Regions from separate parts of the Pantoea sp. X-Soil-ISGK-421 genome, predicted to be linked through region 2. Evidence: predicted binding sites of a transcription regulator. Region 2 holds the regulator's gene; each other region holds the start of a gene.

Evidence for each region. Region 2 encodes CRP, which controls carbon source genes, mostly activating them, when cyclic AMP is high. Its sites were predicted from a motif close to ATGTGANNNNNNTCACAT; they were not measured.
Region 1: the regulator CRP is predicted to act here: its motif matches at 5,160-5,177, upstream of AC6I8K_RS09625 (sugar transporter).
Region 3: the regulator CRP is predicted to act here: its motif matches at 5,887-5,904, upstream of AC6I8K_RS13320 (NupC/NupG family nucleoside CNT transporter).

What each region holds. Positions count from the first base shown of each region.
Region 1 covers NZ_AP035979.1:2,059,020-2,067,156, forward strand. The annotation lists gene bioD (dethiobiotin synthase) at 31-732, opposite strand; gene mlc (sugar metabolism global transcriptional regulator Mlc) at 838-2,055, opposite strand; gene AC6I8K_RS09610 (LysR family transcriptional regulator) at 2,190-3,086, opposite strand; gene ynfM (multidrug efflux MFS transporter YnfM/SxtP(Kp)) at 3,181-4,437, shown strand; gene AC6I8K_RS09620 (hypothetical protein) at 4,606-4,863, shown strand; gene AC6I8K_RS09625 (sugar transporter) at 5,229-6,413, shown strand; gene bhsA (multiple stress resistance protein BhsA) at 6,498-6,755, opposite strand; gene AC6I8K_RS09635 (TetR/AcrR family transcriptional regulator) at 7,051-7,704, shown strand; gene rhaM (L-rhamnose mutarotase) at 7,772-8,086, opposite strand; gene rhaD (rhamnulose-1-phosphate aldolase) at 8,076-8,137, opposite strand, start outside.
Region 2 covers NZ_AP035979.1:3,729,088-3,737,224, reverse strand. The annotation lists gene argD (bifunctional acetylornithine/succinyldiaminopimelate transaminase) at 1-680, shown strand, start outside; gene AC6I8K_RS17325 (YccS/YhfK family putative transporter) at 677-2,755, opposite strand; gene crp (cAMP-activated global transcriptional regulator CRP) at 2,814-3,446, opposite strand; gene AC6I8K_RS17315 (OsmC family protein) at 3,751-4,155, shown strand; gene AC6I8K_RS17310 (phosphoribulokinase) at 4,236-5,105, opposite strand; gene AC6I8K_RS17305 (YheU family protein) at 5,167-5,385, opposite strand; gene AC6I8K_RS17300 (hydrolase) at 5,388-6,404, opposite strand; gene AC6I8K_RS17295 (LysE family translocator) at 6,465-7,067, shown strand; gene AC6I8K_RS17290 (LacI family DNA-binding transcriptional regulator) at 7,069-8,049, opposite strand.
Region 3 covers NZ_AP035979.1:2,859,992-2,868,128, forward strand. The annotation lists gene glk (glucokinase) at 1-779, opposite strand, end outside; gene AC6I8K_RS13300 (thiamine pyrophosphate-binding protein) at 940-2,592, opposite strand; gene mgrA (L-glyceraldehyde 3-phosphate reductase) at 2,807-3,796, shown strand; gene AC6I8K_RS13310 (DUF2502 domain-containing protein) at 3,956-4,312, shown strand; gene AC6I8K_RS13315 (Nramp family divalent metal transporter) at 4,358-5,599, opposite strand; gene AC6I8K_RS13320 (NupC/NupG family nucleoside CNT transporter) at 5,969-7,159, shown strand; gene AC6I8K_RS13325 (LLM class flavin-dependent oxidoreductase) at 7,352-8,137, shown strand, end outside.

The DNA.
Region 1 (8,137 bases), 1.7 Mb from region 2:
GCCACTGATCATTTGCTGCTTTTTGTTTCATCAGGCGGCGGGTTTTGCACTGTTGTCGTGCGAAACATTCGTATTGAGCAGCGCAATATTCAGATAGCCGCTCAATTCTCGTTGCTCAGCGCGCGGCAGGTAAGGCAACTCGCCTAATAAAGGTGCGCCCAGTTTTTTGCTAAGAACATCAATAATTTCAGCGTAATGCGCCAGACCGGGATTAATACGGTTTGCCACCCAACCCACCAACTGCAACCCATCCTGAGCAATAGCTTCGGCGGTCAGTAAAGCGTGGCTGATACAACCTTCCTTAATCCCGACAACCAACACAACCGGCAAATTCTCCTGACGCACCCAATGCGATAAAGGCTGCAAGTCATTCATTAAACTGCGCCAGCCGCCGGTGCCTTCCACCACCACGCGAGCGGCGCGCTCCTGCAAATCGTTAAGGCTGCGACTAAGCAATGAATAATCAATGCTTAGCGACGAGCTGGTGCTGATTTCATCCTCTTCCAGAGCGATAGGATTAACGGCGGGATAAGTAAGCGTGAGACCCGAAGCCTGTTGTAACAACAGTGCGTCTTTATTACGTAAGCCTTCAGGTGTGAGTTGCGCGCTTTTGGCGACAGGTTTGAAACCTGCAGCGCATAAATTCGCTTTGGCAAAGCACTGCAATAACGCGCGAGATACCACGGTTTTACCCACCGCGGTGTCGGTACCGGTGACAAAAAGCGTTTTCACCCTTTTCCTCCTTCATTAAAGCGATGTGTAACGTGCGAAGGAGGCAGTTTAAGGAAATGTTTTCACGGGCAGATTGCGTTAGGACAAACTTAAGGTGAGCTTTAATTATCCCTGCAACAGTTTTACCAATAAATGGCCGCTATAGAGCGCATCTTTTATGAGTGCAGCGCCACCAAAGGTGCCAGGATCGCTGAAAGCCGTTGGTGTGAGCTGGATTTCACGGCTGTAAGCAGGCAATGCCTGCTGACGAATGGTACTGCTCACCGCAGGGAAAAGCACATCAGCGGCCTTATTTAGCGGCGAACCGATAAGGATTTGTTGAGGATTAAAGATGTTTACCATCATCGCCAGCATGCGGCCAATATGATGTCCTACGCCAGCAATCACATCGCGAGCCAAGCGATCACCCTGCTGTGCCGCTTCGCATAAGCTTTCGATCGTCAACGGCGTGTGATGCAATAAACTGTCGGGCTGCGACGGCAAACGCTGTGCCGTGAGATTAAGCAAACTTCCGATACTGGCGACGGTTTCCAGACAGCCGTTATTGCCGCAGTAGCATTGCTGGCCGTAAGGATCGATTTGCGTATGGCCTATTTCCACCAGCGTTCGACCATTTTTATGCAGCAATTGTCCGCCGCTGATCACGCCGGCACCGACGGTTTCATCAATCACTATCTGAATCACGTGTTGCGCGCCACTGGATGCGCCAAACAACGCTTCGGCTAACGTCCAGGCAGAAATGTCATGCTGCACAAACACCGGTAAACCGGTGCGCTGCGCCAGGGTTTCTGCCAGCGGCATATCCTGAACGTCGTAACCCGGCATACGATGCACTATGCCAGAAGCGGCGTTGATCAAACCCGGCAAGGTAATGGCGATGGCGGTTAACCGTTCCAGTTTGCTTTGATGGCGAATAAAGAAGTCATTCACCATCTCCTGCAAGGTTTGCAGCAGCGGTTTTTCGGCGGTGGCATGCAGCGGCAAACGATCTTCCTGCAATGCACGGCTGCTGAGATCGCGCAGCGTCAGCGTAATGAATCCGGGCTGAATGCGTACGGCGAGATAGTGCCAGGCGAGAGTGTCGAGGATCAAACCAATCGCTGGGCGACCGCGGCTGCCCGGTTCCTGAAATTCGGTTTCCTGTACCAGATGAGCATCGAGCATTTCACGCACGATTTTGGTAATGCTGGCGGGTGCTAACTGGGCACGTTTAGAAAGCTCAATACGCGAAATCGGGCCGTAAAGGTCAATCAGTCGGTAAACCACACCTGCGTTGGTCTGTTTTATCTGATCAATATGACCAGGTTGACTGTACAGATTCACGCCCTACTCCCATTATTTTCGCGCTTCTAAATAAACAACAGCTATGGTGATGCAGATTGGCTGGGAACGTCAAATATTTGATTAGAAATGTGATTTATCGCACATAAACTTTGCCCCCAACTTAATGCGTTGGGTTAATTCTCCGCGTTTTGCAGCATCAACGACATCATGTTGGTCATTTGCGCCGTTGGTTCTCGCGTCGCCGACCAGACCAACCAAACCTCAGAAATCGCGTCACTCTCCTGTAAAGGGATCCACACCACATCGGCCAGACGCGCCCGACGGAATGACGCCGGCAGAATCGACACGCCCAGCCCTGTTGCCACCAGGCCCAGAATAGTCATCGCCTCGCCCACTTCCTGAGTAATAAAGGGTTTAATTTGATAGCGATGCAGCAGCGCCAGGATTTCACCGTATAACGCGGTGCCACCCTGCGGATCGAAAAACACAAATGGCTCATTGGTTAACGCCTGAATAGAAATCGACTCAGCATCGGCCAGCGGATGCGCCCAATGCACCACCGCACACAGCGGTTCGCGCAGTAATACGCGGTGCTGCAAATCGTTGGGCAGCGGCGTATTGCGCATCACGCCAAGATCCAGTCGATCATCGTGCAAAGGCGCCAGTTGCTGCCGCGTGTTGTTCTCCTGCATCTGAATGTGCACTTCCGGCCAACGCTGGCGGAATTGATACAACGCATCTGAAACCAGGCCGGTAAAGGGAGCTGAGGAGGTAAAGCCAATACGCAACTCACCTTCCTGTCCCGTATGCACGCGCGCAGCGCGACGGGCAGCCTGTTCGACTTGCAGCAAAATGGCTCGCGCGTCCTGTAAAAACAGCGCACCGGCGGGCGTGATTTGTACGCTGCGATTGGTGCGGGTAAACAGCTGCGCGCCAATTTCCTGTTCCAGTTGCTGAATTTGCTGGCTTAACGGCGGCTGCGAAATGTTGAGTCGCTGCGCGGCCCGCCCAAAATGCAGTTCTTCCGCGACGGCAATGAAATAGCGTAAATGGCGCAACTCTACATTCATATTTTAAACGTCTTATTTGAGATTATTAATATATTGTACAACCTATTATCCCTTTCCTACAGTAACGCCATGATTGCTTAAACGAGGATGTTCCGTGAGTCGCTCTTCCCAGGCGGTGATACTCGATGAAGACGAGTTATCCGTAAAGCCTGCTCCAGCTACAACCCCTTCAGAATGGATTGAACGCGGATCGCCGCAGTTTATGCGCGTGACGCTGGCCTTGTTTTCCGCCGGCCTTGCTACTTTCGCCCTGCTCTATTGCGTGCAGCCCATTCTGCCGGTGCTTTCGCAGCAATTTGGCGTTTCCCCGGCGCAAAGCAGCATTTCTCTCTCGTTATCGACCGGCTTAATGGCACTGGGCTTACTGTTTACTGGTCCGCTGTCGGATGCGATTGGGCGTAAATCGGTAATGGTTACCGCGTTAATGCTGGCCGCCATCTGTACCTTGATTTCCGCCACCATGAGCAGCTGGCAAGGGATTTTGCAGATGCGCGCGCTGATTGGGTTATCGCTGAGCGGTGTTGCGGCCGTTGGCATGACTTATCTAAGTGAAGAGATTCATCCGCGCGTCATCGCCTTTTCCATGGGACTGTATATTAGCGGTAACTCGATAGGCGGCATGAGCGGACGCTTGTTAACCGGTGTATTGACCGATTTCTTCTCGTGGCGCGTTGCGGTAGGCGTCATTGGTTGCTTCGCGTTGGCGGGCGCGCTGATGTTCTGGAAAATTTTGCCCGCGTCACGTCATTTCCGTCCGGCCTCATTACGTCCGCGCAGTTTGCTGATCAATTTCCGTCTGCACTGGCGCGATAAAGGTCTGCCGCTGCTGTTTGCTGAAGGCTTTCTGCTGATGGGCGCGTTCGTCACCCTGTTCAACTATATTGGTTATCGCCTGCTAAGCGCGCCGTGGTCGCTGAGCCAGGCGGTGGTGGGTTTGCTCTCGGTGGTCTATCTGACGGGTTCATGGAGTTCCCCGAAAGCGGGTGCGATGACCAGCCGCTTTGGGCGCGCTCCCGTGATGATCGGCGCTACTGCGATTATGCTAGCGGGATTGCTGCTGACAGCGTTTGACTCACTGTGGCTAATTTTGCCCGGCATGATGCTGTTCACCGCCGGATTCTTTGCGGCACACTCTGTTGCCAGCGGCTGGATTGGCCCGCGTGCGCGTCGTGCTAAAGGCCAGGCATCTTCACTCTATCTGTTCAGCTATTACGTTGGCTCCAGCGTGGCGGGTACGTTGGGCGGCGTATTCTGGCACAGTTACGGTTGGATGGGCGTAACCGCATTCATTAGCCTGCTATTATTAATGGCTTTGCTGGTCGGTTGGCGTTTGCAGTGCCGAAAACTGTAATACCTTTCATCTGTTAAACGGGGCTGATGTGCCCCGTTCTCTTCTCTCAATCACGCCATGCGCCGATCTCACAGTCCCAGATAAAACAAAACGTCCATTCATCGCTATAATTCATTCCATTCCAACAATAGTTAGACTTTTATTATTTCACAGCAATGAGGACGTTAGATGGAACGCTATTATTACGTCGATAAGCACGCCGGCTATAACGACAACCATGTAGTACATGCAACGGGTTGCCCGTTCTTGCCCGCCGATGAGGTACGCCGTTTTCTTGGTACTTTTTACACGCCAAATGCCGCCATTCAGCAAGCCCGTAAATTTTATGCCAGCGCGCTGGGCTGCGAGCATTGCTGTCCGGTTAATGTAAAAAAAAACATGACGACTCAAAATAGCGTGGCACTAAAACACATGGTGCGACTCTGATAATCATGATTTGAGAATGGCCATGTGCTTAAGCTCTTTTGTTAAGCACGACTGAGGCGTTACACAATAACAATAAATTTAAATGTAATAATGACTGGACCTTAACGCTGCAAAACCGTCGTTGGGTCCAGTCGCCTCTTTCCCACTGCTATCGCTCTAAGTCACTCTCGCGTTGTAAGCAGAAAGCCTAATAACCTCAGGCTATTAACAACCACTTTCGCGATAAAAAATATTCAGTAATAAAATCCCGACAAACGGTTTCCCTCCGCTCATTAATGCTCCACAATAGCGTAAATTTGTGACTCAGGTCACTTTATGGGGTGCCACCTCGCCCTTTCACTCGCCGTCTGACAGATTTGAAATCCATGCAATCTACTACTGTTTCCCGTAAAACGGCCTGGCTACGCGTTGTATTGCTGGCCATTGCTGCTTTTGTATTTAACACCACAGAATTCGTACCGGTCGGCCTGCTGTCGGATATCGCCGCCAGCTATGACATGAAAACTGCTGACGTCGGCATCATGCTGACTATCTATGCGTGGGTTGTGGCCTTATTGTCGCTGCCGTTGATGTTACTAACCCGCAACATTGAGCGACGCTTGCTGTTAGCGGTGCTCTTCATTGTGTTTGTGGCCAGCCATGTGCTCTCTTCCGTGGCATGGGATTTCACTTCACTGGTTATCTCACGTATCGGTATTGCCTTAGCGCACGCCGTTTTCTGGTCAATTACCGCTTCGCTAGCGATTCGCGTGGCGCCGGCGGGGAAAAAAACGCAGGCACTGAGTATGCTGGCAACCGGTACCGCGCTGGCGATGGTGCTGGGCGTGCCGATTGGTCGTATCGTTGGTCAATATCTTGGCTGGCGCACCACCTTCGGCATGATCGGCCTTTCCGCCCTGGTGTTGATGATCTTGCTAATGCGCATACTGCCGCGTCTGCCGAGCGAGCACACCGGGTCACTGAGCAGCGTGCCGATGCTATTCCGCCGCCCAGCGCTGGTGGCGATGTACATTTTGGTCACGGTAGTGGTGACGGCACATTACACCGCTTACAGCTACATCGAACCCTTTATGCAGATTGTTGCCAATGCCGACGATAATTTCACCACCCTGCTTTTACTGCTGTTTGGATCGGCGGGAATTATCGGCAGCGTGTTGTTTAGTACGCTGGGGAATAAATTTCCTTCGGCGATGCTGATCGCCGCGATTGCGATGATCACGCTATGTATGGGCTTGCTGGTGTTTGCCGCAGTCCGTCCCGCCGCTATCACCGTGTTGTGCATCGTTTGGGGCATGGCAATGATGATGATTGGGTTGGCGATGCAGGTACGTGTTTTAGCGCTGGCACCGGATGCGACAGACGTCGCGATGTCGCTATTTTCGGGTATTTATAACATCGGTATCGGCGCGGGTGCGCTGCTGGGCAACCAGGTCAGTCTGCATATGCAAATGTCTGATGTCGGTAACGTCGGCGGCATCATTGGCCTTGCCGCACTGTTGTGGTGTATCGCTATCTTCCGTCGCTACCCGCAACTCCGTACCAACGGATAACAAAAAAAGGCTTCAGAAGGTGTATCTTCTGAAGCCTTTTAATCACTTCTCACGGAATGCTTCATCGCACTCCGCACCATTCTCTTAGTTATAAATTACTGCTGTGCCATTTAGCTTGTTGTTGCCAGAGGTCGAAGTGATGCGGAAAGACTTTGCTCCGGCAGCATTGGCCTTTTCCGCTAGCTGATTCTCCAGCGAGGTCAGGTTGGTGCTGCCTGATGCGCTAATCACGCCAACTTGTTGTTGATTCAGCGGCGCTGCGTTTACCAGGTCTGCAGCCATGCTACCAAACGCGATTGAAGACAATGCTAATGCGGCCAGGGTCAGTTTGATGCTTTTCATAATTTTGCTCTCTTAAACAGATGAATTGGGGTCGGTCATAATTAAGTTAACAACCGTTAATTAAATGCTACTGCCGAAAGGGTGCGCGCGTCAATCATTTTATTAATGGTCGTTATTTAAATTGAAAGTGGCGTGATTATGGGCTTCGCGGCCCTTTTTGACTTATCCATTTGGGTGCTTTCGTCAGCCAAAAGCACGAACGGATAAAGCCGCACAGGCTCATTTCGCGCTGCGCTTGCATATTTATTTAATGATCGGTAATTTAATTGGGTGTTACTTAGCTTTGAGGTGCCCAATGACAGAAGTTAACGATGTGGTGAACAGGAAAACGCGCGGCCGCCCGAAGGTGTTTGATCGCAACGATGCCCTGGACAAGGCATTGATGTTGTTCTGGGCGCATGGCTATGAAGGCACTTCGTTGTCCGATTTGGTTAACGCAACCGGCGCTAAAGCCCCAACACTTTATGCTGAGTTTGAAAATAAAGAAGGCTTATTCCGTGCGGCGATGCAGCGATATATTGAAACGTTTAGCGCGCAACGTAACGCAGTATTGAATGATGATGTATTAGATGTGAAAACGGCTATTGAAGCTTATTTTCGTGCAACTGCCGCGTGCTTCACCGAATGTGATAAGCCAGCAGGCTGTTTCTTCATTTGTACCTCGAGCGCACTTTCTTCCGCTTCACAAGAAGTGGCGCAAATGCTGGCGCAGCAGCATCATGCGCAGGAATCCGCGTTAAAAGCATTTCTTGATACCCGGCAGCAGCGCGGCGAGTTACCGCAATGTGCCAATAGTGCAATCTTAGCCAGCTATCTGGCGTGCTTACTGCAGGGAATGTCCGTGCGTGCTCGTGAAGGTGCTAATCGCAGCGATCTTGACCAGATCGTGGATACACAAATGGCAATCTGGCCCGCTCTCGCGGGATATTGTGAATTGAGCACCCAATAAAATTCAGGCCGACTTCCCTGTCGGCCTGAATTTATGGCCTCAATACTACGCGTGAGGCGAACGAGCGTTAAGGTAGGAAAAACATCGGTGTTAATGGCGCGCTCACCGGGCTGTTATCCGGGTTAGATGGCATTAAATCCTTCATTGATGCCCACCAGCGCTGACACACTTCTGTTTTTGCTACTGCTTCCCAACGCGCTTCAGACTCAATTTCCACGCTGGCAAACAGCAGATTGCGTTCACCATCCAGCCAGATAGCGTAATTGTGCGCGCCATGCGCCTTCAGCGTCTCAGCCAGCTCCGGCCAAATTGGCGTATGACGGCGCAGATACTCATCGTGGCAGTGTGCATGCACCTGCATCACAAAGGCTTTACGCAACATCGCTGCGTTCCGCCTGCAGAGCCGCTTGCCACGGCTTGACGTTGAAGCGTT
Region 2 (8,137 bases):
CGGTGATTGACGATCATACCTGCGCCATCGTGGTCGAGCCGATTCAGGGCGAAGGTGGCGTTGTGCCGGCTACGCAAGAATTTATGCAAGGTCTGCGCGCGCTCTGTGATGAACACCATGCGTTGCTGGTGCTGGATGAAGTGCAGAGCGGCATGGGCCGCAGCGGCAAACTGTTTAGCTATGAACATTACGGCATTAAGCCCGATATCCTCACCACCGCGAAAGCGCTGGGCGGCGGATTCCCGGTGAGTGCGATGCTGACTACCAACGAAATTGCCTCGGTGATGGCGCCGGGCGTACACGGCACCACCTACGGCGGCAATCCGCTGGCCTGTGCGATTGCCGAAACCGCGTTGGATATCATCAACACGCCGCAAGTGCTGGCAGGTGTAGAAGCACGTCGTCAGCAATTTGTTGAAGCGCTGCAAGCCATCGACAGCAAATTCGCTATCTTTAGCGAGATTCGCGGCAAAGGTCTGCTGATGGGGGCCGCGCTGAAGCCGCAGTTTGCCAGCAAAGCGCGTGACATTCTCAACGCTTGCGCAGCGGAAGGGCTGATGATTCTCACTGCGGGCACCGATGTGATTCGTTTTGTGCCGTCACTGGTGATTGAACCTACCGATATCGCCGAAGGCATGACGCGTTTCGCCCGCGCGATTGAAAAGGTACTGGCCGCTTAATCCGCTTTAGGACGTAACACCTTGAGCCAGCGACCATGATGCGGTCGCTGGCTCCACGCCAGTGAAGAGATGGTGTGCATGACGTTAAGGTGCTGCAAGATCCGCTTCACATGCTGTTCGACAATCGTCACCGGCCCTTCATTAAGATTCTCCGGCGCCTCCAGAATATTACTGTCGTTGCCCGGCCCGTCATATGCCAGCCGCTGCTGACAACGCTGCAGCGCGATTTCACAGGATTGCAGATAACGTTCTGCCAGCTTCGCCGTCAACATGGTGTGTTCGCGCGCCAGGATCGTCATGGCGTTAATATGCTCGACAATGAACTGACTGTGCGTTACCCACATGCGCATATCTTTTAGATATTGCAGGTTAAAGCCCGGCTCGCTCGATGCCTGGTTCAATGAGTTGAACAGCGCATTGTGCGCCTGATTAACCTTCATGCGCTGATAAGCCAGTTTCTCGGGCGACTGTTCCGGTCCCAGCAACAGTCGCAAGGCATCCTGATACGCTTCCAGCGCATCGTGTGCGTTCTTGCGCAGCAGCCCGCTTTGCCACTGCGGCCACAACCAAATCATCCCGGCGAAGGCAATCAAACAGCCCATCAGGGTATCCATCATGCGTGGCAGTAAAAATTGCGCGCCGTTAAGTGACAGCAGCTGCAGCGAATACACTGCGGTGACGGTGAAGCCAATCATCGACCAGCCATAATATTTCCGCGTGATCAGATAACTTGCCAGCGTGATCCCCAGCATAAACAGCAGCGTGATCGATTCCGGCACCGCCAGCTGTAGCGAGGCGGCAGCGATCAGCAAACCCGCAAAGGTGCCCAGCGCACGGTGCTGAATACGCACGCGTGTCGCGCTGTAGCCGTTCTGGCTGACGAACATGATGGTCATCAGAATCCAGTAAGGTTTGGGAATGTTGAAGAACAGCGCCAACGCGCTGCCAAACATCAGCATCACGGCGAAACGAGCGGCGGTGCGTAACGCGGAAGATTTGAACGACAGATAACTGCGCAACGCCGGCAACAGCGGCAAACGGCGCTGGCGATCGGCCATCAGGTCACGTGTGTAGAGTGGCTTCTGCGTGCGCAACACGCGGGCGATGCGACTGAAGTGATACAGGCAGAAGTTGCCGACCGGATTATCCGGATGCTGGCGCGCAATTTTCTCCAGCGCGCCGAGCTGTTTCTCCATGTGAAAACGATCGGGTAATTGATGGTAGAGGATCGCATCGGCCAGCACGCGCAGCCGGGCTGAGATGATTTTGGCGTTCCAGCGAATCACCGCTTCGGCGTGGCTCTCCTCCACGAGCTTTTGCACCTCTTCGGGCTGATGCAAACTCACCGAGATGTGTTCCTGTAAATCCAGCGCCACCTGAAAAGCGCGTGTCAGACGTTTGTGGCTGTTATCACGGCTGGCCGACAACATGTGCATTTGCTGGTAGCAGGTCGTGATGAGATCGACCGCCTTTTGCTGGCGTGCCAGCAGGGGGGGCAGCGCTTTTTCCGGATCGGTCAACTGCGTCAGTAAGGTGTATTTGGCATCGCAATAATCGGCCAGCTCACGGAACAGCAGGCTAAGCGATTCGCGCATCGGCTGCTCTTTCCACAGCCAGAACCAGAACCAGTTGAACAAGCCGTACCACAGCGTGCCGCCTATGTAGAGCAGCGGCGGCACCCACATCGGCATGCGTCCCACTAAACTGAGCGTAAAGATGGCGGCGATTAACGTCGCGGGGAGCAGGCGCGCATGCAGTGGGCCGATTTCACCGGTCACGCCAATCAGCAGCGGCAGCGCCAGCAAAATCAGCGGCAGCGGAATTTGGTACGCGGTGAGGATTTGCATCAGGAAACTGCCGGTGGCAAACAGCGAACCCCCTACAATCAGGCGTTTGAAGAAGCGTTTGTGCGGCGTATCCAGCCCCGCCATATTGCAACAGGCAGGCACTAACGAGAACAGCAGACCTTTTTGCAGATCGCCAAACAGCCAGCCGAGAGCCACAGGCAGGCACAGCACCAGCGTTTGCCGCAGCGCATAGTTAACTTCAGGATGATAGATGATTCGGCGCCACATCAGCTCATCGCAAATAGAAACGGCGCGATGTTGCCATCACGCCGTGGGTGAGAAGAAATTAGCGGGTGCCGTAAACGACGATGGTTTTACCGTGTGCGGAGATCAGATTCTGATCTTCCAGCATTTTCAGGATACGACCCACGGTTTCGCGTGAGCAGCCCACGATCTGACCAATCTCCTGACGGGTGATTTTGATTTGCATCCCGTCCGGGTGAGTCATCGCATCTGGCTGTTTGGCCAGATTTAGCAGCGTTTGCGCGATACGTCCGGTCACATCGAGGAAGGCAAGGTTGCCCACTTTCTCAGATGTCACTTGCAGACGACGCGCCATTTGCGACGAAAGTCGCATTAAAATATCCGGGTTTACCTGAATCAGCTGACGGAATTTTTTGTATGAAATTTCAGCCACTTCGCAGGCAGACTTCGCACGCACCCAAGCACTGCGTTCCTGGCCTTCTTCGAAAAGACCGAGTTCGCCGATAAAATCTCCCTGATTGAGATAGGAGAGAATCATCTCTTTGCCTTCTTCATCTTTAATCAGTACCGCTACGGAACCTTTCACGATGTAGTACAGCGTTTCCGCTTTCTCACCCTGATGGATGAGCGTGCTTTTGGATGGATATTTGTGAATATGGCAATGGGACAGGAACCATTCGAGTGTAGGGTCTGTTTGCGGTTTGCCGAGAACCATTCGCTATTATCCTCTGTTGTAATCGTGCCCAAAATACAGGGGGCATTTTTCCCTGTCAGGCGGTTTAATCGTCGAGCGTTTCCAGTAAAGGAAAAATTATTCCGGGTGGACTCTTAAGCTACGCTTTTGATTCTTCCCGCCTTCGTCTGTAATGACGAAAATATTTTCAGCACTGTTTGTAGCACAGCTTTAGCGAGCTGTCTTGTGTTGTCTCGCTTCAGCAGAAGGGGGATTACTCTGGATTGCTGTTTGTCAGGTGAAAGCGTACTCTGGCGGCAAAACCGCCTCTTCAGGAGAAAGAATAATGCAGGCACGAGTGAAATGGGTGGAAGGTTTGACCTTTCTCGGAGAATCCTCATCCGGCCATCAGGTATTAATGGACGGTAATTCCGGTGATAAAGCGCCAAGTCCAATGGAGATGGTGCTGATGGCGGCGGGCGGTTGTAGCGCTATTGATGTGGTGTCGATCCTGCAAAAAGGGCGCAGCGATGTCGCCGATTGCGAAGTGAAACTCACTTCAGAACGTCGGGAAGAAGCGCCACGTATTTTTACCCACATCAATCTCCACTTCATCGTCAGCGGCAAAGCGTTGAGCGACAAGGCGGTTTCACGCGCTGTTGATTTGTCAGCGGAAAAATATTGCTCGGTGGCGATCATGCTGGGCAAAGGCGTGGAAATTACGCATAGCTACGAAGTGATCGCGCTTTAATGCTGGCAGGTGCGCATTAATGCGCACCCTACAAAACGCTCTCATTTCGTAGGGTCGCCATTCATGGCGACCAATGACACTCACTCAATCCGCTTCCCTTCAATGAGTCGCTGCACCAGCGGTAGCATAATCAGCTCCATCGCCAGTCCCATTTTTCCGCCCGGCACCACCAGCGTATTGATGTGGGAGATAAACGATCCCTGAATCATCGACAGGAGATAGGGGAACGCGATGCCTTCCAGACCGCGGAAATGAATCACTACGAAACTTTCGTCGAGCGACGGAATTTCGCGTGCCGCAAATGGGTTGGACGTATCAACGGTTGGCACACGCTGGAAGTTAATGTGGGTGCGTGAGAACTGTGGCGTGATGAAGTTGATGTAATCCTCCATCGAACGCACCACCGAATCCATCACCGCCTCACGCGAATGACCGCGCTCGCCCGTGTCGCGCACCAGCTTCTGAATCCACTCAAGATTAACAATCGGGACTACGCCAACCAGCAAATCGACATGCTCTGCGACATTTTGCTGCTGCGTGACCACGCCGCCGTGCAAGCCTTCATAGAACAGCACATCAGTGTTCTCCGGCAGCGGTTGCCAGGGGGTGAAAGTGCCCGGCACCTGATTCCACGGCACGGCTTCGTCGTATGTGTGCAAATATTTACGCGATTCGCCCAAACCGGTTTGGCCGTAATGCCTGAACGTCTGCTCAAGCAAGCCGAAGTCGTTGGCTTCCGGGCCGAAGTAACTGATATGGCGACCCAGATCGCGCGCCTTGCGGATCGCCATGTCCATTTCCGGACGCGTGAAGCGATGGAAACTGTCGCCTTCTACTTCCGCTGCATGCAAATTCAGCTGCTGGAAAATCTTACGGAAGGCAAGGCTGGTGGTAGTGGTTCCGGCGCCGCTGGAACCGGTAACGGCAATAATTGGATGCCTGGCTGACATAACAGAGCTCCCTGTGAGGTCCGGCGATGAGCATTGTTACCACGAATTGCCGCGGGGTGCATCAGCCGCGGAATTCACCTTTTGGCATGATATTGATGGATTCATGCAGTTCCGACCACACCAGCACCACATCGCCACGCTCCAGCTGGCGGCGCACGTCGGCAACTTTTTGCAGTAAACTGCGTTCCTGCTCGCCATAATCAGTACCTTCGCGTAACACAAAGGTTTCAATCAGGTTTTCCAGCGTGTCCGCTTCGAGTTCTTGCCAGGGAATAATCACAATTACACATCCAGATACGTTGAGAGCCAATCGGGTACGCGCTGTTCCAGCCACATTTTCGGTTTAAGCAAGGTGCCGCCGACAAAGCCAACGTGGCCGCCTTGCTGCGTCAGTTGATACTGAATCGATGCTGAAAGCTGGTCAGGTTGCGGAATAACCGCATCGGTCATAAAGGGATCGTCTTGCGCATGAATAATCAGCAGCGGTTTACGCACGCCGGTCAGCAGCGGCATCGCGCTGGCACGTTGATAATAGTCGTTCGCGTCAATAAAACCGTGCGCACGTGCGGTTATCGCATCATCAAATTCGCGTAAGCGGCGAAAAGCGCGCAGTTGGGCGAGATCGACCGGCAACGTGCCGGGCCAGGCGTGTAATTTACGCGTGGCGTTTTTCTTCAGCCGCGTCAGCAAATAGTGCTGATAGAAACGCGAGAAGCCGACATCCAGTTTGGTGCTGCATGGCTCGAGCGCCAGCGGCGCCGAGATGGCAATGGCCGCATCAATCGGTACATCGTGACCTTGCTGACCCAGCAGGCAAGCGAGCATGTTGCCGCCCAGGGATACGCCGACGGCGGCGGTTGGCACGGTGCCCCATTCGCGCTGCAGCCAGTTAAGAAAGTAGGTTGCGTCTTCGGTTTCACCGGAGTGATAGATGCGCTTTAAGCGGTTCGGTTCGCCGCTGCAGCCGCGGAAGTGCATTACCACCGCCAGCCAGCCACGCGCTTGACACGCCTGCATCAGGCCGTGCGCGTAGGGACTGCGAAAGCTGCCTTCCAGACCGTGAAACATCACCATGCGCGGCTTATGACGCGCCTGCGCCGGGTCTTCACTCCACGCTAAATCAACAAAATCGCCGTCCGGCAGGTCAAGACGCTGCCAGTGCGGACGTAAGGTAACGCGGCGACGTAGAATGCGCGGCAGCAGCGTTTGCAGATGCGCGTTAGTGAATCCGCGCAGTGGTTTAAAGCGCTCGCCGCTGGGGCGATCAAAATAGCTTGGGTAAAGGCTTGTCTGATGCATAAGTCGCTGATAGCTTCGATGGGTTGTTCGCTTTACTGGGTGAGGAGCACCCGAATATACATGGAACTGAGTCTTTTTTTATCAATGTTAGGTTTTCTCTGGGTCGCGGCCATCACGCCCGGGCCCAATAATATGTTACTTACGGCCTCGGGTGCTAATTTTGGCTTCCTGCGCACCCTTCCGCTGCTCATTGGTATCATGATCGGCATGCAAGTCATGTTGCTGATGGTGGCATTTGGCATTGGCGGTCTTATCCTGCTTTATCCTTCACTGCATCTGATCCTGAAAATTGCCGGTAGCCTTTATCTCCTGTGGCTGGCGTGGAAAATCGCCACCGCCGAGTATGAAAAGCTGGAAACCGATGAGGTTACGGTGAAGCAAATGCCGTTCTGGCAAGGCGGTTTGCTGCAGCTGATCAACCCGAAAGCCTGGCTGATGGCGCTGGGTGCGGTGGCGAGCTTTAGCCTGGCAGGCAGCGAATATCTGCATTCGGTGGTGGCGATCAGCATCGGCATGGCGCTGGTGAACGTGGTCTCTGGCGTGATTTGGATGGGCTTTGGCTCGCTGATTGGACGTCTGCTGCGCAGCCCACGCGCGTGGAAAATCTTCAATCTGGCGATGGGTTTACTCACTGCCGCGTGCGTGTTGCTGATTTGGCGCTGAGTTAACTGGAAGCGCGTTCTACGCGCTTCCACGGCAACACTTCCTGCACCACCGGTGAGTTCGGCTGCCGGATGCGCTGCAGCAGCAATTGCACGCTGCGTGCCCCCATGTGATTCATTGGCTGCTCAATGGTCGTCAGCGGCGGATTCAGGCTGCTGGTAAAGTTGATACCATCAAATCCCACCACCGCTAAATCCTCTGGTACGCGTAACCCCGCTTCCAACGCTGCGTGGATGACGCCGACAGCCAATACATCAGAGACCGCAAACACGGCATCAGGACGTTCCGGCTGCGACAGCAGTTCACGTAATGCCGCGCTGCCCGCTTCGCAGGTGATATTCTCGGCGTAGGCCACGCCTCCCCACGTAAGATCCAACTGCTCCAACGCCGCGCGATAACCTTCTTCACGCTGATGAGAGTAGAGGTAGCGCATATCGCAGTTCACGAGTGCAATACGGCGGCGGCCTTTCCCCGCCAGATAACGCACGGTTTCGAAAGCCGCTTCTTTATTATCAATCGTCACGCTGGACGCTTCGATCGATGGATCGTATTCCGCGCACTGCACCCAAGGCGCATCGCCAATCAGCGCTTTCAGCTCCTGCAAACAGCCGGCCGCGTCCATGGTGATCACGCCATCCACCACCTTGCCGGTGAGCAGCGCAATATAGGCCGCTTCGCGTCGCAGCTGTGATCCTGAGTTGCACAACAGAATGTGGTAACCCTGCGCTTCCGCTTCCGCCTCAATGCCTTGAACCACACGCGAGCAGAAGGGATTGGTAATGTCGGGGATCAACACTAACAACATATGGCTTTGCGCGGTGCGCAACTGGCGCGCCAGCAAATTGGGCTGATAGTCGCAGATGTCGATGGCTGCCAGCACTTTGGCACGCGTATCCGGGCGCACGCCGGGATTTTGGTTCAAAACCCGTGAAACAGTGGCTTTTGACACGCCAGCCAGGTGCGCGACTTTTTCAATCGACATGTATTTAGGACCGCAAGTGAAAGGTGAAAAATGAGAAGTCTATCAATATCACAGACGTAATGTGAGCGCGTGACATATTTATCGATTT
Region 3 (8,137 bases), 870 kb from region 2:
ATATAAACGCCGCCAAAGGTGCCAAGATTCAGCGCCAGGTTGCCACCGAAACGGCCCATGATGACGCAGAAGAGTGACAGTGCGCGACGGCAATCAATACACGTGTCTTTCAGCGCACGCTCAGAGACATCCTTTGGCTTCAGGTTTTCTGGCTCACGCTCATCAGACTTGACGATGGCACGATAAAGATTCACCAACCCCGCACCGGATAACACGCGTTCAGCCGAAACGTGGCCGATCTCAGCACGCAGCACCTCGAGAATCTCACCCTCTTCTTCGCTGTTTGGCGCGAAGTCAACGTGACCGCCCTCGCCCGGCAAGCTAATCCAGCGCTTATCGACATGAACTAAGTGGCTCACGCCAAGGCCAGTGCCGGCACCATAAATTGCAATAGGTTTACCTTCAACCGCTGTTTTACCGCCAAACTGAATCACTTCATTTTCGCTCAGCATCGGAATGGCCATTGAAACCGCGGTGAAATCATTGATGATTTCAAGGCTTTCAAAAGCCAAATGCTCTTTCATCGCTTTAGTCGAAAAGGCCCAATCGTGGTTGGTCATTTCCACCCAGTCACCAGTGATGGGACAGGCGATGGCGATACAGGCGTGTTTGATGTCCTGCTTTTGCTCGTCGAGATAATGACGAATCACCGCTTCGAGATTGTCGTAGTCTGATGTTGAGAAGGTTTGGGCTTGCGAGATAGCACCGTTTTCTACCTCACACAATGCGAGACGGGCATTGGTACCGCCCACATCGCCGACCAGGGCGTATATTGTCATTCTTCTGCTGCTCCGCTTGGGCCATAAACAATTGCAGGACACTATAAAAGCCTGCCAATAAAACAACAACGCCCACCTGCTTGATGGGCGTAATCCATTCAAAGATGCTGCACAGCCTACCGATCGACTGCATCACTGCACAGCGGCAACTTTCCGAAATTTAGCCACGATTACGCTGATGCAGTGCGGCGGTGACCTTACGCAGCAACGGCGGCAAGTCCTGTTTGTCCATTACCACTTCCACCAGCGACAAACGCCGATTCAGCATTAATTGCTCCATTACCGCCGCCAGTTGTACGGTTTCGCTGATGCGCCAGCTCTGCGCCGCGCACTGCTGGCTCATCGCCTGCGGCAACGCGGTCCAGTTCCACTGCGCAATATCGTTGTAACGTTGCTCAGCACCGTGAATCGCGCGCTCAACCGTGTAGCCATCATTATTAATCAGAAAGATGATCGGCTGCTGGCCGTCGCGTAGCATTGAACCCAACTCCTGAATCGTCAGCTGCGCAGAGCCATCGCCAATGATCAGGATGACCCGACGATCGGGCTGCGCGGTCTGCGCACCAAAGGTGGCGGGTAAAGTATAGCCAATTGATCCCCACAACGGTTGCACCAGCAATTGTGCGTCCTGCGGTAAACGCAGCGCGGCCGCACCAAAGGCCGCAGTGCCTTGATCGGCAAGGATAATATCACCCGGCCGCAGGAAGCGCTGCATCGCCTGCCAAAATGCCTGCTGACTGATTACCGCCGCAGCAGTTTGCTCACTTTTTTCGCACTCAGCTTCCTCTGCTAGCCGCCAGTGTGCGCAGTGACGCTGATAAATCGGCATCAGCACCTCCAGCGCCTGTTGCAGGTTCAGCGGAGCAAACACCTCGCCCGCCACCGTGGCCTGAAACGGCTGCAGGTCGATGACGCGTTCGGCAGGCAGATGCTGTGTGAAGCCTGCGGTTAAGGTATCGGTAAATCGCACGCCAACGCACAAGGTAACGTCAGTATCTTCAATCGCCTGGCGCACCGCGTCGCTACTGCCCTCCGCCGCGTAAGTGCCGACGTAACCCGGCTGCTGCTCGTTCAGAACGCCTTTCCCCATTAATAAGGTGGCGGCAGGAATCGCGCGCAGCTGACGCAGCGCCGCAAGCTGTGGCTGCAATTGCCAGCGTGAGGCAAGGAAATCCGCCAATAGCGCCACGCGCTGCGCCGGTGCAAGCAGACGTTCAGCCGCATCGGCAAAAGCCGCAGCGACCTGATGATGGTGATCTGGCACTGAGTCAGCTTCGGCAGGCATGACAACCTCAGCCGCCGCCACATCGACCGCCAGCAGCAAATAGCCTGGGCGATGTTGTTTCAGCGCCTCGCTGATAACGCGGTCGATCTCGGTCACCGCGTTTTCCGCCGTCAATACTGCCGATGCCACACTCACTTCCTGCGCCATACGCAGAAAGTGACCAAAATCGCCGTCGCCTAGCGAATGGTGTACGCAATCACCCTGCTGCTGCGCCTGACTGGCGGGCGCGCCGACAATGTGAATCACCGGCACATATTCGGCATAACTGCCAGCGATGCCGTTGATAGCACTGAGCTCGCCGACGCCAAACGTGGTCAGCAGTGCCGCCGCGCCGTTGCAGCGGCCATAACCATCTGCTGCATAGGCCGCATTCAATTCATTGGCGCACCCCACCCATGCAATGTCGGGATGCGCAATCACGCTGTCGAGGAATTGCAGGTTGTAATCACCCGGCACGCCAAACAAATGACGAATGCCGGCTTGATTTAATCGGTGCAGTAAATAATCGCCAACGTTAAGGGTTTTCATCGGTAGCTCCTTGTTAAGGGGATGATCAGGAGTATTAGCGATGTGGCTGAATTGGCGAGATTTTCACCATTGTGGCGTGGTGAATCGTGGCAAGCATACGTTACGACGACAGATAATTCTGTAAGTTGCGATCTTCGGCCCGTTTCGCCTTAGTGTAAACGCATACACTGCTAAGCTGATGTCACTTTCTCCCCTCTTGAGACAGGAACGCTGCATGACTGCTTTTCCCCATCCCGAACGTTATCAACAGATGCAATATCGTCGCAGTGGCCGTAGCGGTCTAAAGTTACCGGCGATTTCGCTGGGTTTGTGGCATAACTTTGGCGACAGTACACGCGTCGATAACAGCCGTGAACTGCTGCGCCACGCCTTTGATCGCGGCATTACTCACTTCGATCTCGCGAATAATTACGGTCCGCCACCGGGATCGGCAGAATCTAATTTTGGTCGCATTCTGCGTGAAGATTTCCATGGATTGCGCGATGAGTTAGTGATTTCGACTAAAGCCGGCTACACCATGTGGGACGGCCCGTACGGCGATTGGGGTTCACGTAAGTACCTGATTTCCAGTCTCGATCAAAGTCTAAAGCGGATGGGCCTGGAATACGTCGATATCTTCTATCATCATCGTCCCGATCCCGAAACGCCGCTGGAAGAGACCATGCGCGCGCTGGATCAGGTGGTGCGTCAGGGTAAGGCGCTGTATGCCGCCATCTCAAACTATCCGGCAGATAAAGCCGCCGAAGCGATTGCGATTCTGCGCGACCTCGGCACGCCATGCCTGATCCATCAGCCGCGTTATTCGATGTTTGAACGTACGCCAGAGCAGGGTTTACTGGATGTGCTGGGCGACAACGGCGTCGGTTGCATCGCCTTCTCGCCGCTGGCGGGTGGCGTGTTAACCGATCGTTACTTGCAGGGCATTCCAGAGGATTCCCGCATCGCCAGCGGCAGTAAGTTCCTGAATGAAGCCCAGTTGACGCAAGAGAAGATGAAAAAAGTACGTCAGTTGCAGGCGATCGCTCAACAGCGCGGCCAGAAGCTGGCGCAGATGGCGCTGAGCTGGGTGCTGCGCGATGCGCGTGTCACCTCGGTGCTGATTGGTGCCAGTAAAACTGCGCAGATTGATGATGCGGTTGAGATGTTGAGCCAGCCGGTGCTGAGCCAGGACGAGATCGACGCTATCCACGCTATCTTGGTGTAAGCGTTTACCCGCCCGGCATTTGTCGGGCGTTTTCCGCAGCAGAAAATTCTCAATTCAGATTTCCCTCAGCGTTTTAAGACTGATTCTCAAGGCTTACCTGGTCCGATGTGGCACACTAGCGCCACGGTGGCAGCTATAAGCTACTGAAAAGGAGAAGTTATGAAACGTGCAATTTTGTTCGCCGCCTTGCTGGCGACTTTATCCCCGTTGGCTATCAGCACAGCACAAGCCGACAGTGCCACCATCAATTTGGGTCCGGGCGTTACGCTGCATCTCGGCGATCGCGATCGTCGCGGTAATTACTGGGACGGCGGACGCTGGCGCGAGCCACGCTGGTGGAACGATCGTTATCAGTACAACGACAACCGTTGGTGGCGCCATGAAGAGTGGAAACGTCATCGTGCCTATGAACGTGAGCGTGAACGTCGCTGGCATGAACGCGAACGTCGTGAACATCATCGGCACGACCATCGTCATGATGATCGTCGTGGTCATCGCGATCACCATCATCACTAAACAAAAAAGCCCGCTCACTGGCGGGCTTTTTGTTTGATAACGGCGTTACCAGCCCAGCGCTTCACCCACCAGCAAGTAGAGATTAAGGCCGATCACCAGCACCACAATCAGCCGACCCGCGTTTTGCATCAGGCGCGAGTTCACCATCTCATCCCCCATCAATTCCCGGTTGCCGGTAAATGACAACAGCGGAATCAGCGCCAGTGCGATACCAAAACTCAGCAACACCTGACTCATCACCAGAATCCGCGTCGGATCCCAGCCGGCCCAGATCACAATAAAGGACGGCAACATGGTGATGGTGCGACGGAACCACAGCGGAATATGGAAGCGGATAAAGCCCTGCATCACCACTTGTCCCGCCAGCGTACCGACCACAGTAGAAGAGAGACCGGCAGCCACCAAACTCAAACCAAACACAATCGCAGCGGCCTGGCCCAGCAGCGGTTGCAGCGTTAAATACGCCTGATCGAGATCGACAATTTTGGAATGGCCGCTGAAGTGAAACGCCGCAGCTGCCGTGGCCATCATCGCCAGATTAACAAACCCGGCGATGGTCATGGCGATCGCCACATCCAGCTTGGTTGAAGAGTAACGTTGCGCCTTGCTACCTTTATTACCGTGCTGTGTCAGTGCGGAGTGCAGATAAATGACGTGCGGCATGATAGTGGCGCCTAACACGCCAGCGGCAAGGAATACCGCATCCGACGTCGGCAGCGATGGCAGCGCCATGCCGACCACCAGCTCACTCACTTTCGGCTGGGAGAAAAACAGCTCAACAATATAAGCCGCCGCCACGAACAGCAGCAGTCCGCCAATCACCAGCTCCAGCGGCTTCTGTCCGCGACTTTGCAGCATCAAAATCAGGTAGGTCGCGATGCCGGTTAGCACCGCGCCCTGCAACAGCGAGATGCCGAGCAGCAGTTTAAAGCCAAGCGCTGCGCCAATAAATTCAGCGAGATCGGTGGCCATGGCGATGATTTCCGCCTGCACCCAATAGAACCACACCGCCGGCCGCGGGAAGCGATCGCGGATGTGTTCCGCAAGATTTTTGCCGGTCGCAATACCCAGCTTGGCGGACATCAGCTGAATCAGCATCGCCATGATGTTGGCCCACACCACTACCCACAACAGCTTGTAGCCGTAGGCGGCGCCGGCCTGAATGTTGGTCGCGAAGTTGCCGGGATCGATATAGCCAATCGCCGCAATAAAGGCGGGCCCGAGCAGCGCGAGTTTGATCTTTCTGGCTCCGCGAGCGGCGCGCTCGGCGGTGCGACTTTCTAGCATAGTTTTACCCTGTCTTAACGCTTGTTGACCCGCTCAGCTTAAGGGGCATTCAAGGCAGATGAAATTTGGTTATAGTTATCGTATTAATAGATGGTGCTATGAAGTATAGCCATTGCTATACATTCCGGTAAAGCCAGTTCCTGCCAAAAATAAGTGCAACGCAAATGACTCTACTCTTGGGTCATTTTATAGACAATGTTTTTGTGGTTTTTTCTTGTGAATGCTTTGTAATAAGGTTGTGATCGGTCAGAGTTATCTGAGAAAAATCACGATAGCGAATACTTATAATGTGGTTTTGATCTCGTTTTTAAGTAACGCGTTACATAGAATACGCAACAAAATACAACCCTCCTCAAATTTGGAGCCGACATGTCCCATGTTTTGCATTTTCTTTTAGCACTAGTGGTGGTAGCGGTGCTGGCCTTGCTGGTTAGCAACGATCGTAAAAGCATCCGTCTTCGCTATATCGTTCAACTTCTGGTGATCGAAGTTCTGCTGGCCTGGTTCTTCCTGAACTCAACCGCTGGCCTCGGCTTCGTACAGGGCTTTGCCGGTTTGTTTGATCATCTGCTCAAATATGCTGCCGAAGGGACCAACTTCGTGTTCGGCAATATGAGTGAAAAAGGCCTCGCCTTCTTCTTCCTCAATGTTCTTTGCCCGATTGTCTTCATCTCCGCACTGATCGGTATTTTGCAGCACTTCCGCATCTTGCCATGGGTGATTCGCGGCATTGGTACCGTGCTGTCAAAAGTGAACGGTATGGGCAAACTGGAATCCTTTAACGCCGTGAGTTCTCTGATTTTGGGACAGTCAGAAAACTTTATCGCCTATAAGGATATCCTCGGCAAGATGTCACAGCGCCGCATGTACACCATGGCTGCGACCGCTATGTCGACTGTTTCTATGTCGATTGTCGGCGCCTACATGACCATGCTGCAGCCAAAATATGTGGTTGCCGCGCTGGTACTGAATATGTTCAGCACCTTTATTGTGCTGTCGCTGATCAACCCCTATCGCGTCGATAGCGAAGAAGATCTGCAACTGCAGGATCTGCATAAAGGCCAAAGCTTCTTCGAAATGCTGGGCGAATACATTCTCGCCGGTTTCAAAGTTGCCATTATCGTTGCCGCGATGCTGATTGGTTTCATCGCGCTGATTTCAGGTCTGAACGCACTGTTCGATCTGATTTTCGGCATCAGCTTCCAGGGCGTGCTGGGTTATGTGTTCTATCCATTTGCCTGGGTGATGGGCGTGCCGGCGCACGAAGCGCTGCAAGTGGGCAGCATTATGGCAACCAAACTGGTTTCCAACGAATTCGTGGCGATGATGGATCTGCAGAAAATCGCCGGTCAGCTGTCGCCACACTCAGAAGGTATTCTCTCTGTGTTCCTCGTCTCCTTTGCTAACTTCTCCTCTATCGGGATTGTGGCGGGTGCGATTAAAGGTCTGCATGAAGAGCAAGGTAACGTGGTTTCGCGCTTCGGCCTGAAATTGCTGTACGGTTCAACGCTGGTGAGCGTGCTGTCAGCCGCTATCGCTGGTCTGGTGTTGGCCTTCTGATAAAGAGGGCGAGCTGCGGCTCGCCCTTCTCTTCTTAATTATTCCCATCGGTTCTATCCCGCATCGATTCTGCTTCTCCCCCGCTATCACCCGCTTCACCGTTAAACGCAAAACCTATGCACAATATTGAATTTCCGTTCACACCACCTGCGCCCGTAGTTTTTCTCCATGACATCACTTCAGGAGAACCGCATGAGCATTCAATTCCTTGGCATGATCGGCCACCGCCTCGCCTCAGAAATCATTCCGGCCAGCGGCCCGCTGTTCGATAAAGATTACATTGCCCGGTTCGCACGCGCGCACGAAGAAGCCGGTTTTGATCGCATTCTGGTGGGCTATTGGTCGGATCAACCGGATGGCTTTCTGGTTACGGCCCACGCTGCGGCGCACACCTCAACGCTGAAGTTCTTGCTGGCACATCGCCCAGGCTTTGTCTCACCGACCCTGGCGGCGCGCAAACTGGCTTCGCTTGATCACTTAACCGACGGCCGTTTAGCGGTGCATATCATCAGCGGCGGCAGCGATGTCGAGCAGCGCCGCGACGGTGATTTCCTCAATAAAGCCGAGCGCTATGCACGTAGCGATGAGTTCCTCACCGTTTTGAAGCAGAGCTTGGAATCTTCACAACCGTACGATCATCAAGGCCGGTTTTATCAGGCCGAACAGGCATTCTCAGCCATCAAACCGTTACAGAAAAAACTGCCGATCTACTTTGGTGGATCGTCGCAGGAAGCGATTGATGTCGCGGCCCGTCATGCCGATGTGTTTGCTTTATGGGGCGAGCCGCTGAAAGGCGCGGAAGAGACGGTACGCAATGTGCGTGCTGCCGCCGCTCAGCAGGGTCGCGAAATCAACTTCAACATCTCGTTCCGGCCGATTCTGGGCAAAACGGAAAAAGAAGCATGGGAACGCGCAGAACACATTCGCGCCACAGCCGAGAAACAGCTTAACGAAAGCGGCTTTGCTTTTGGTAAGGCT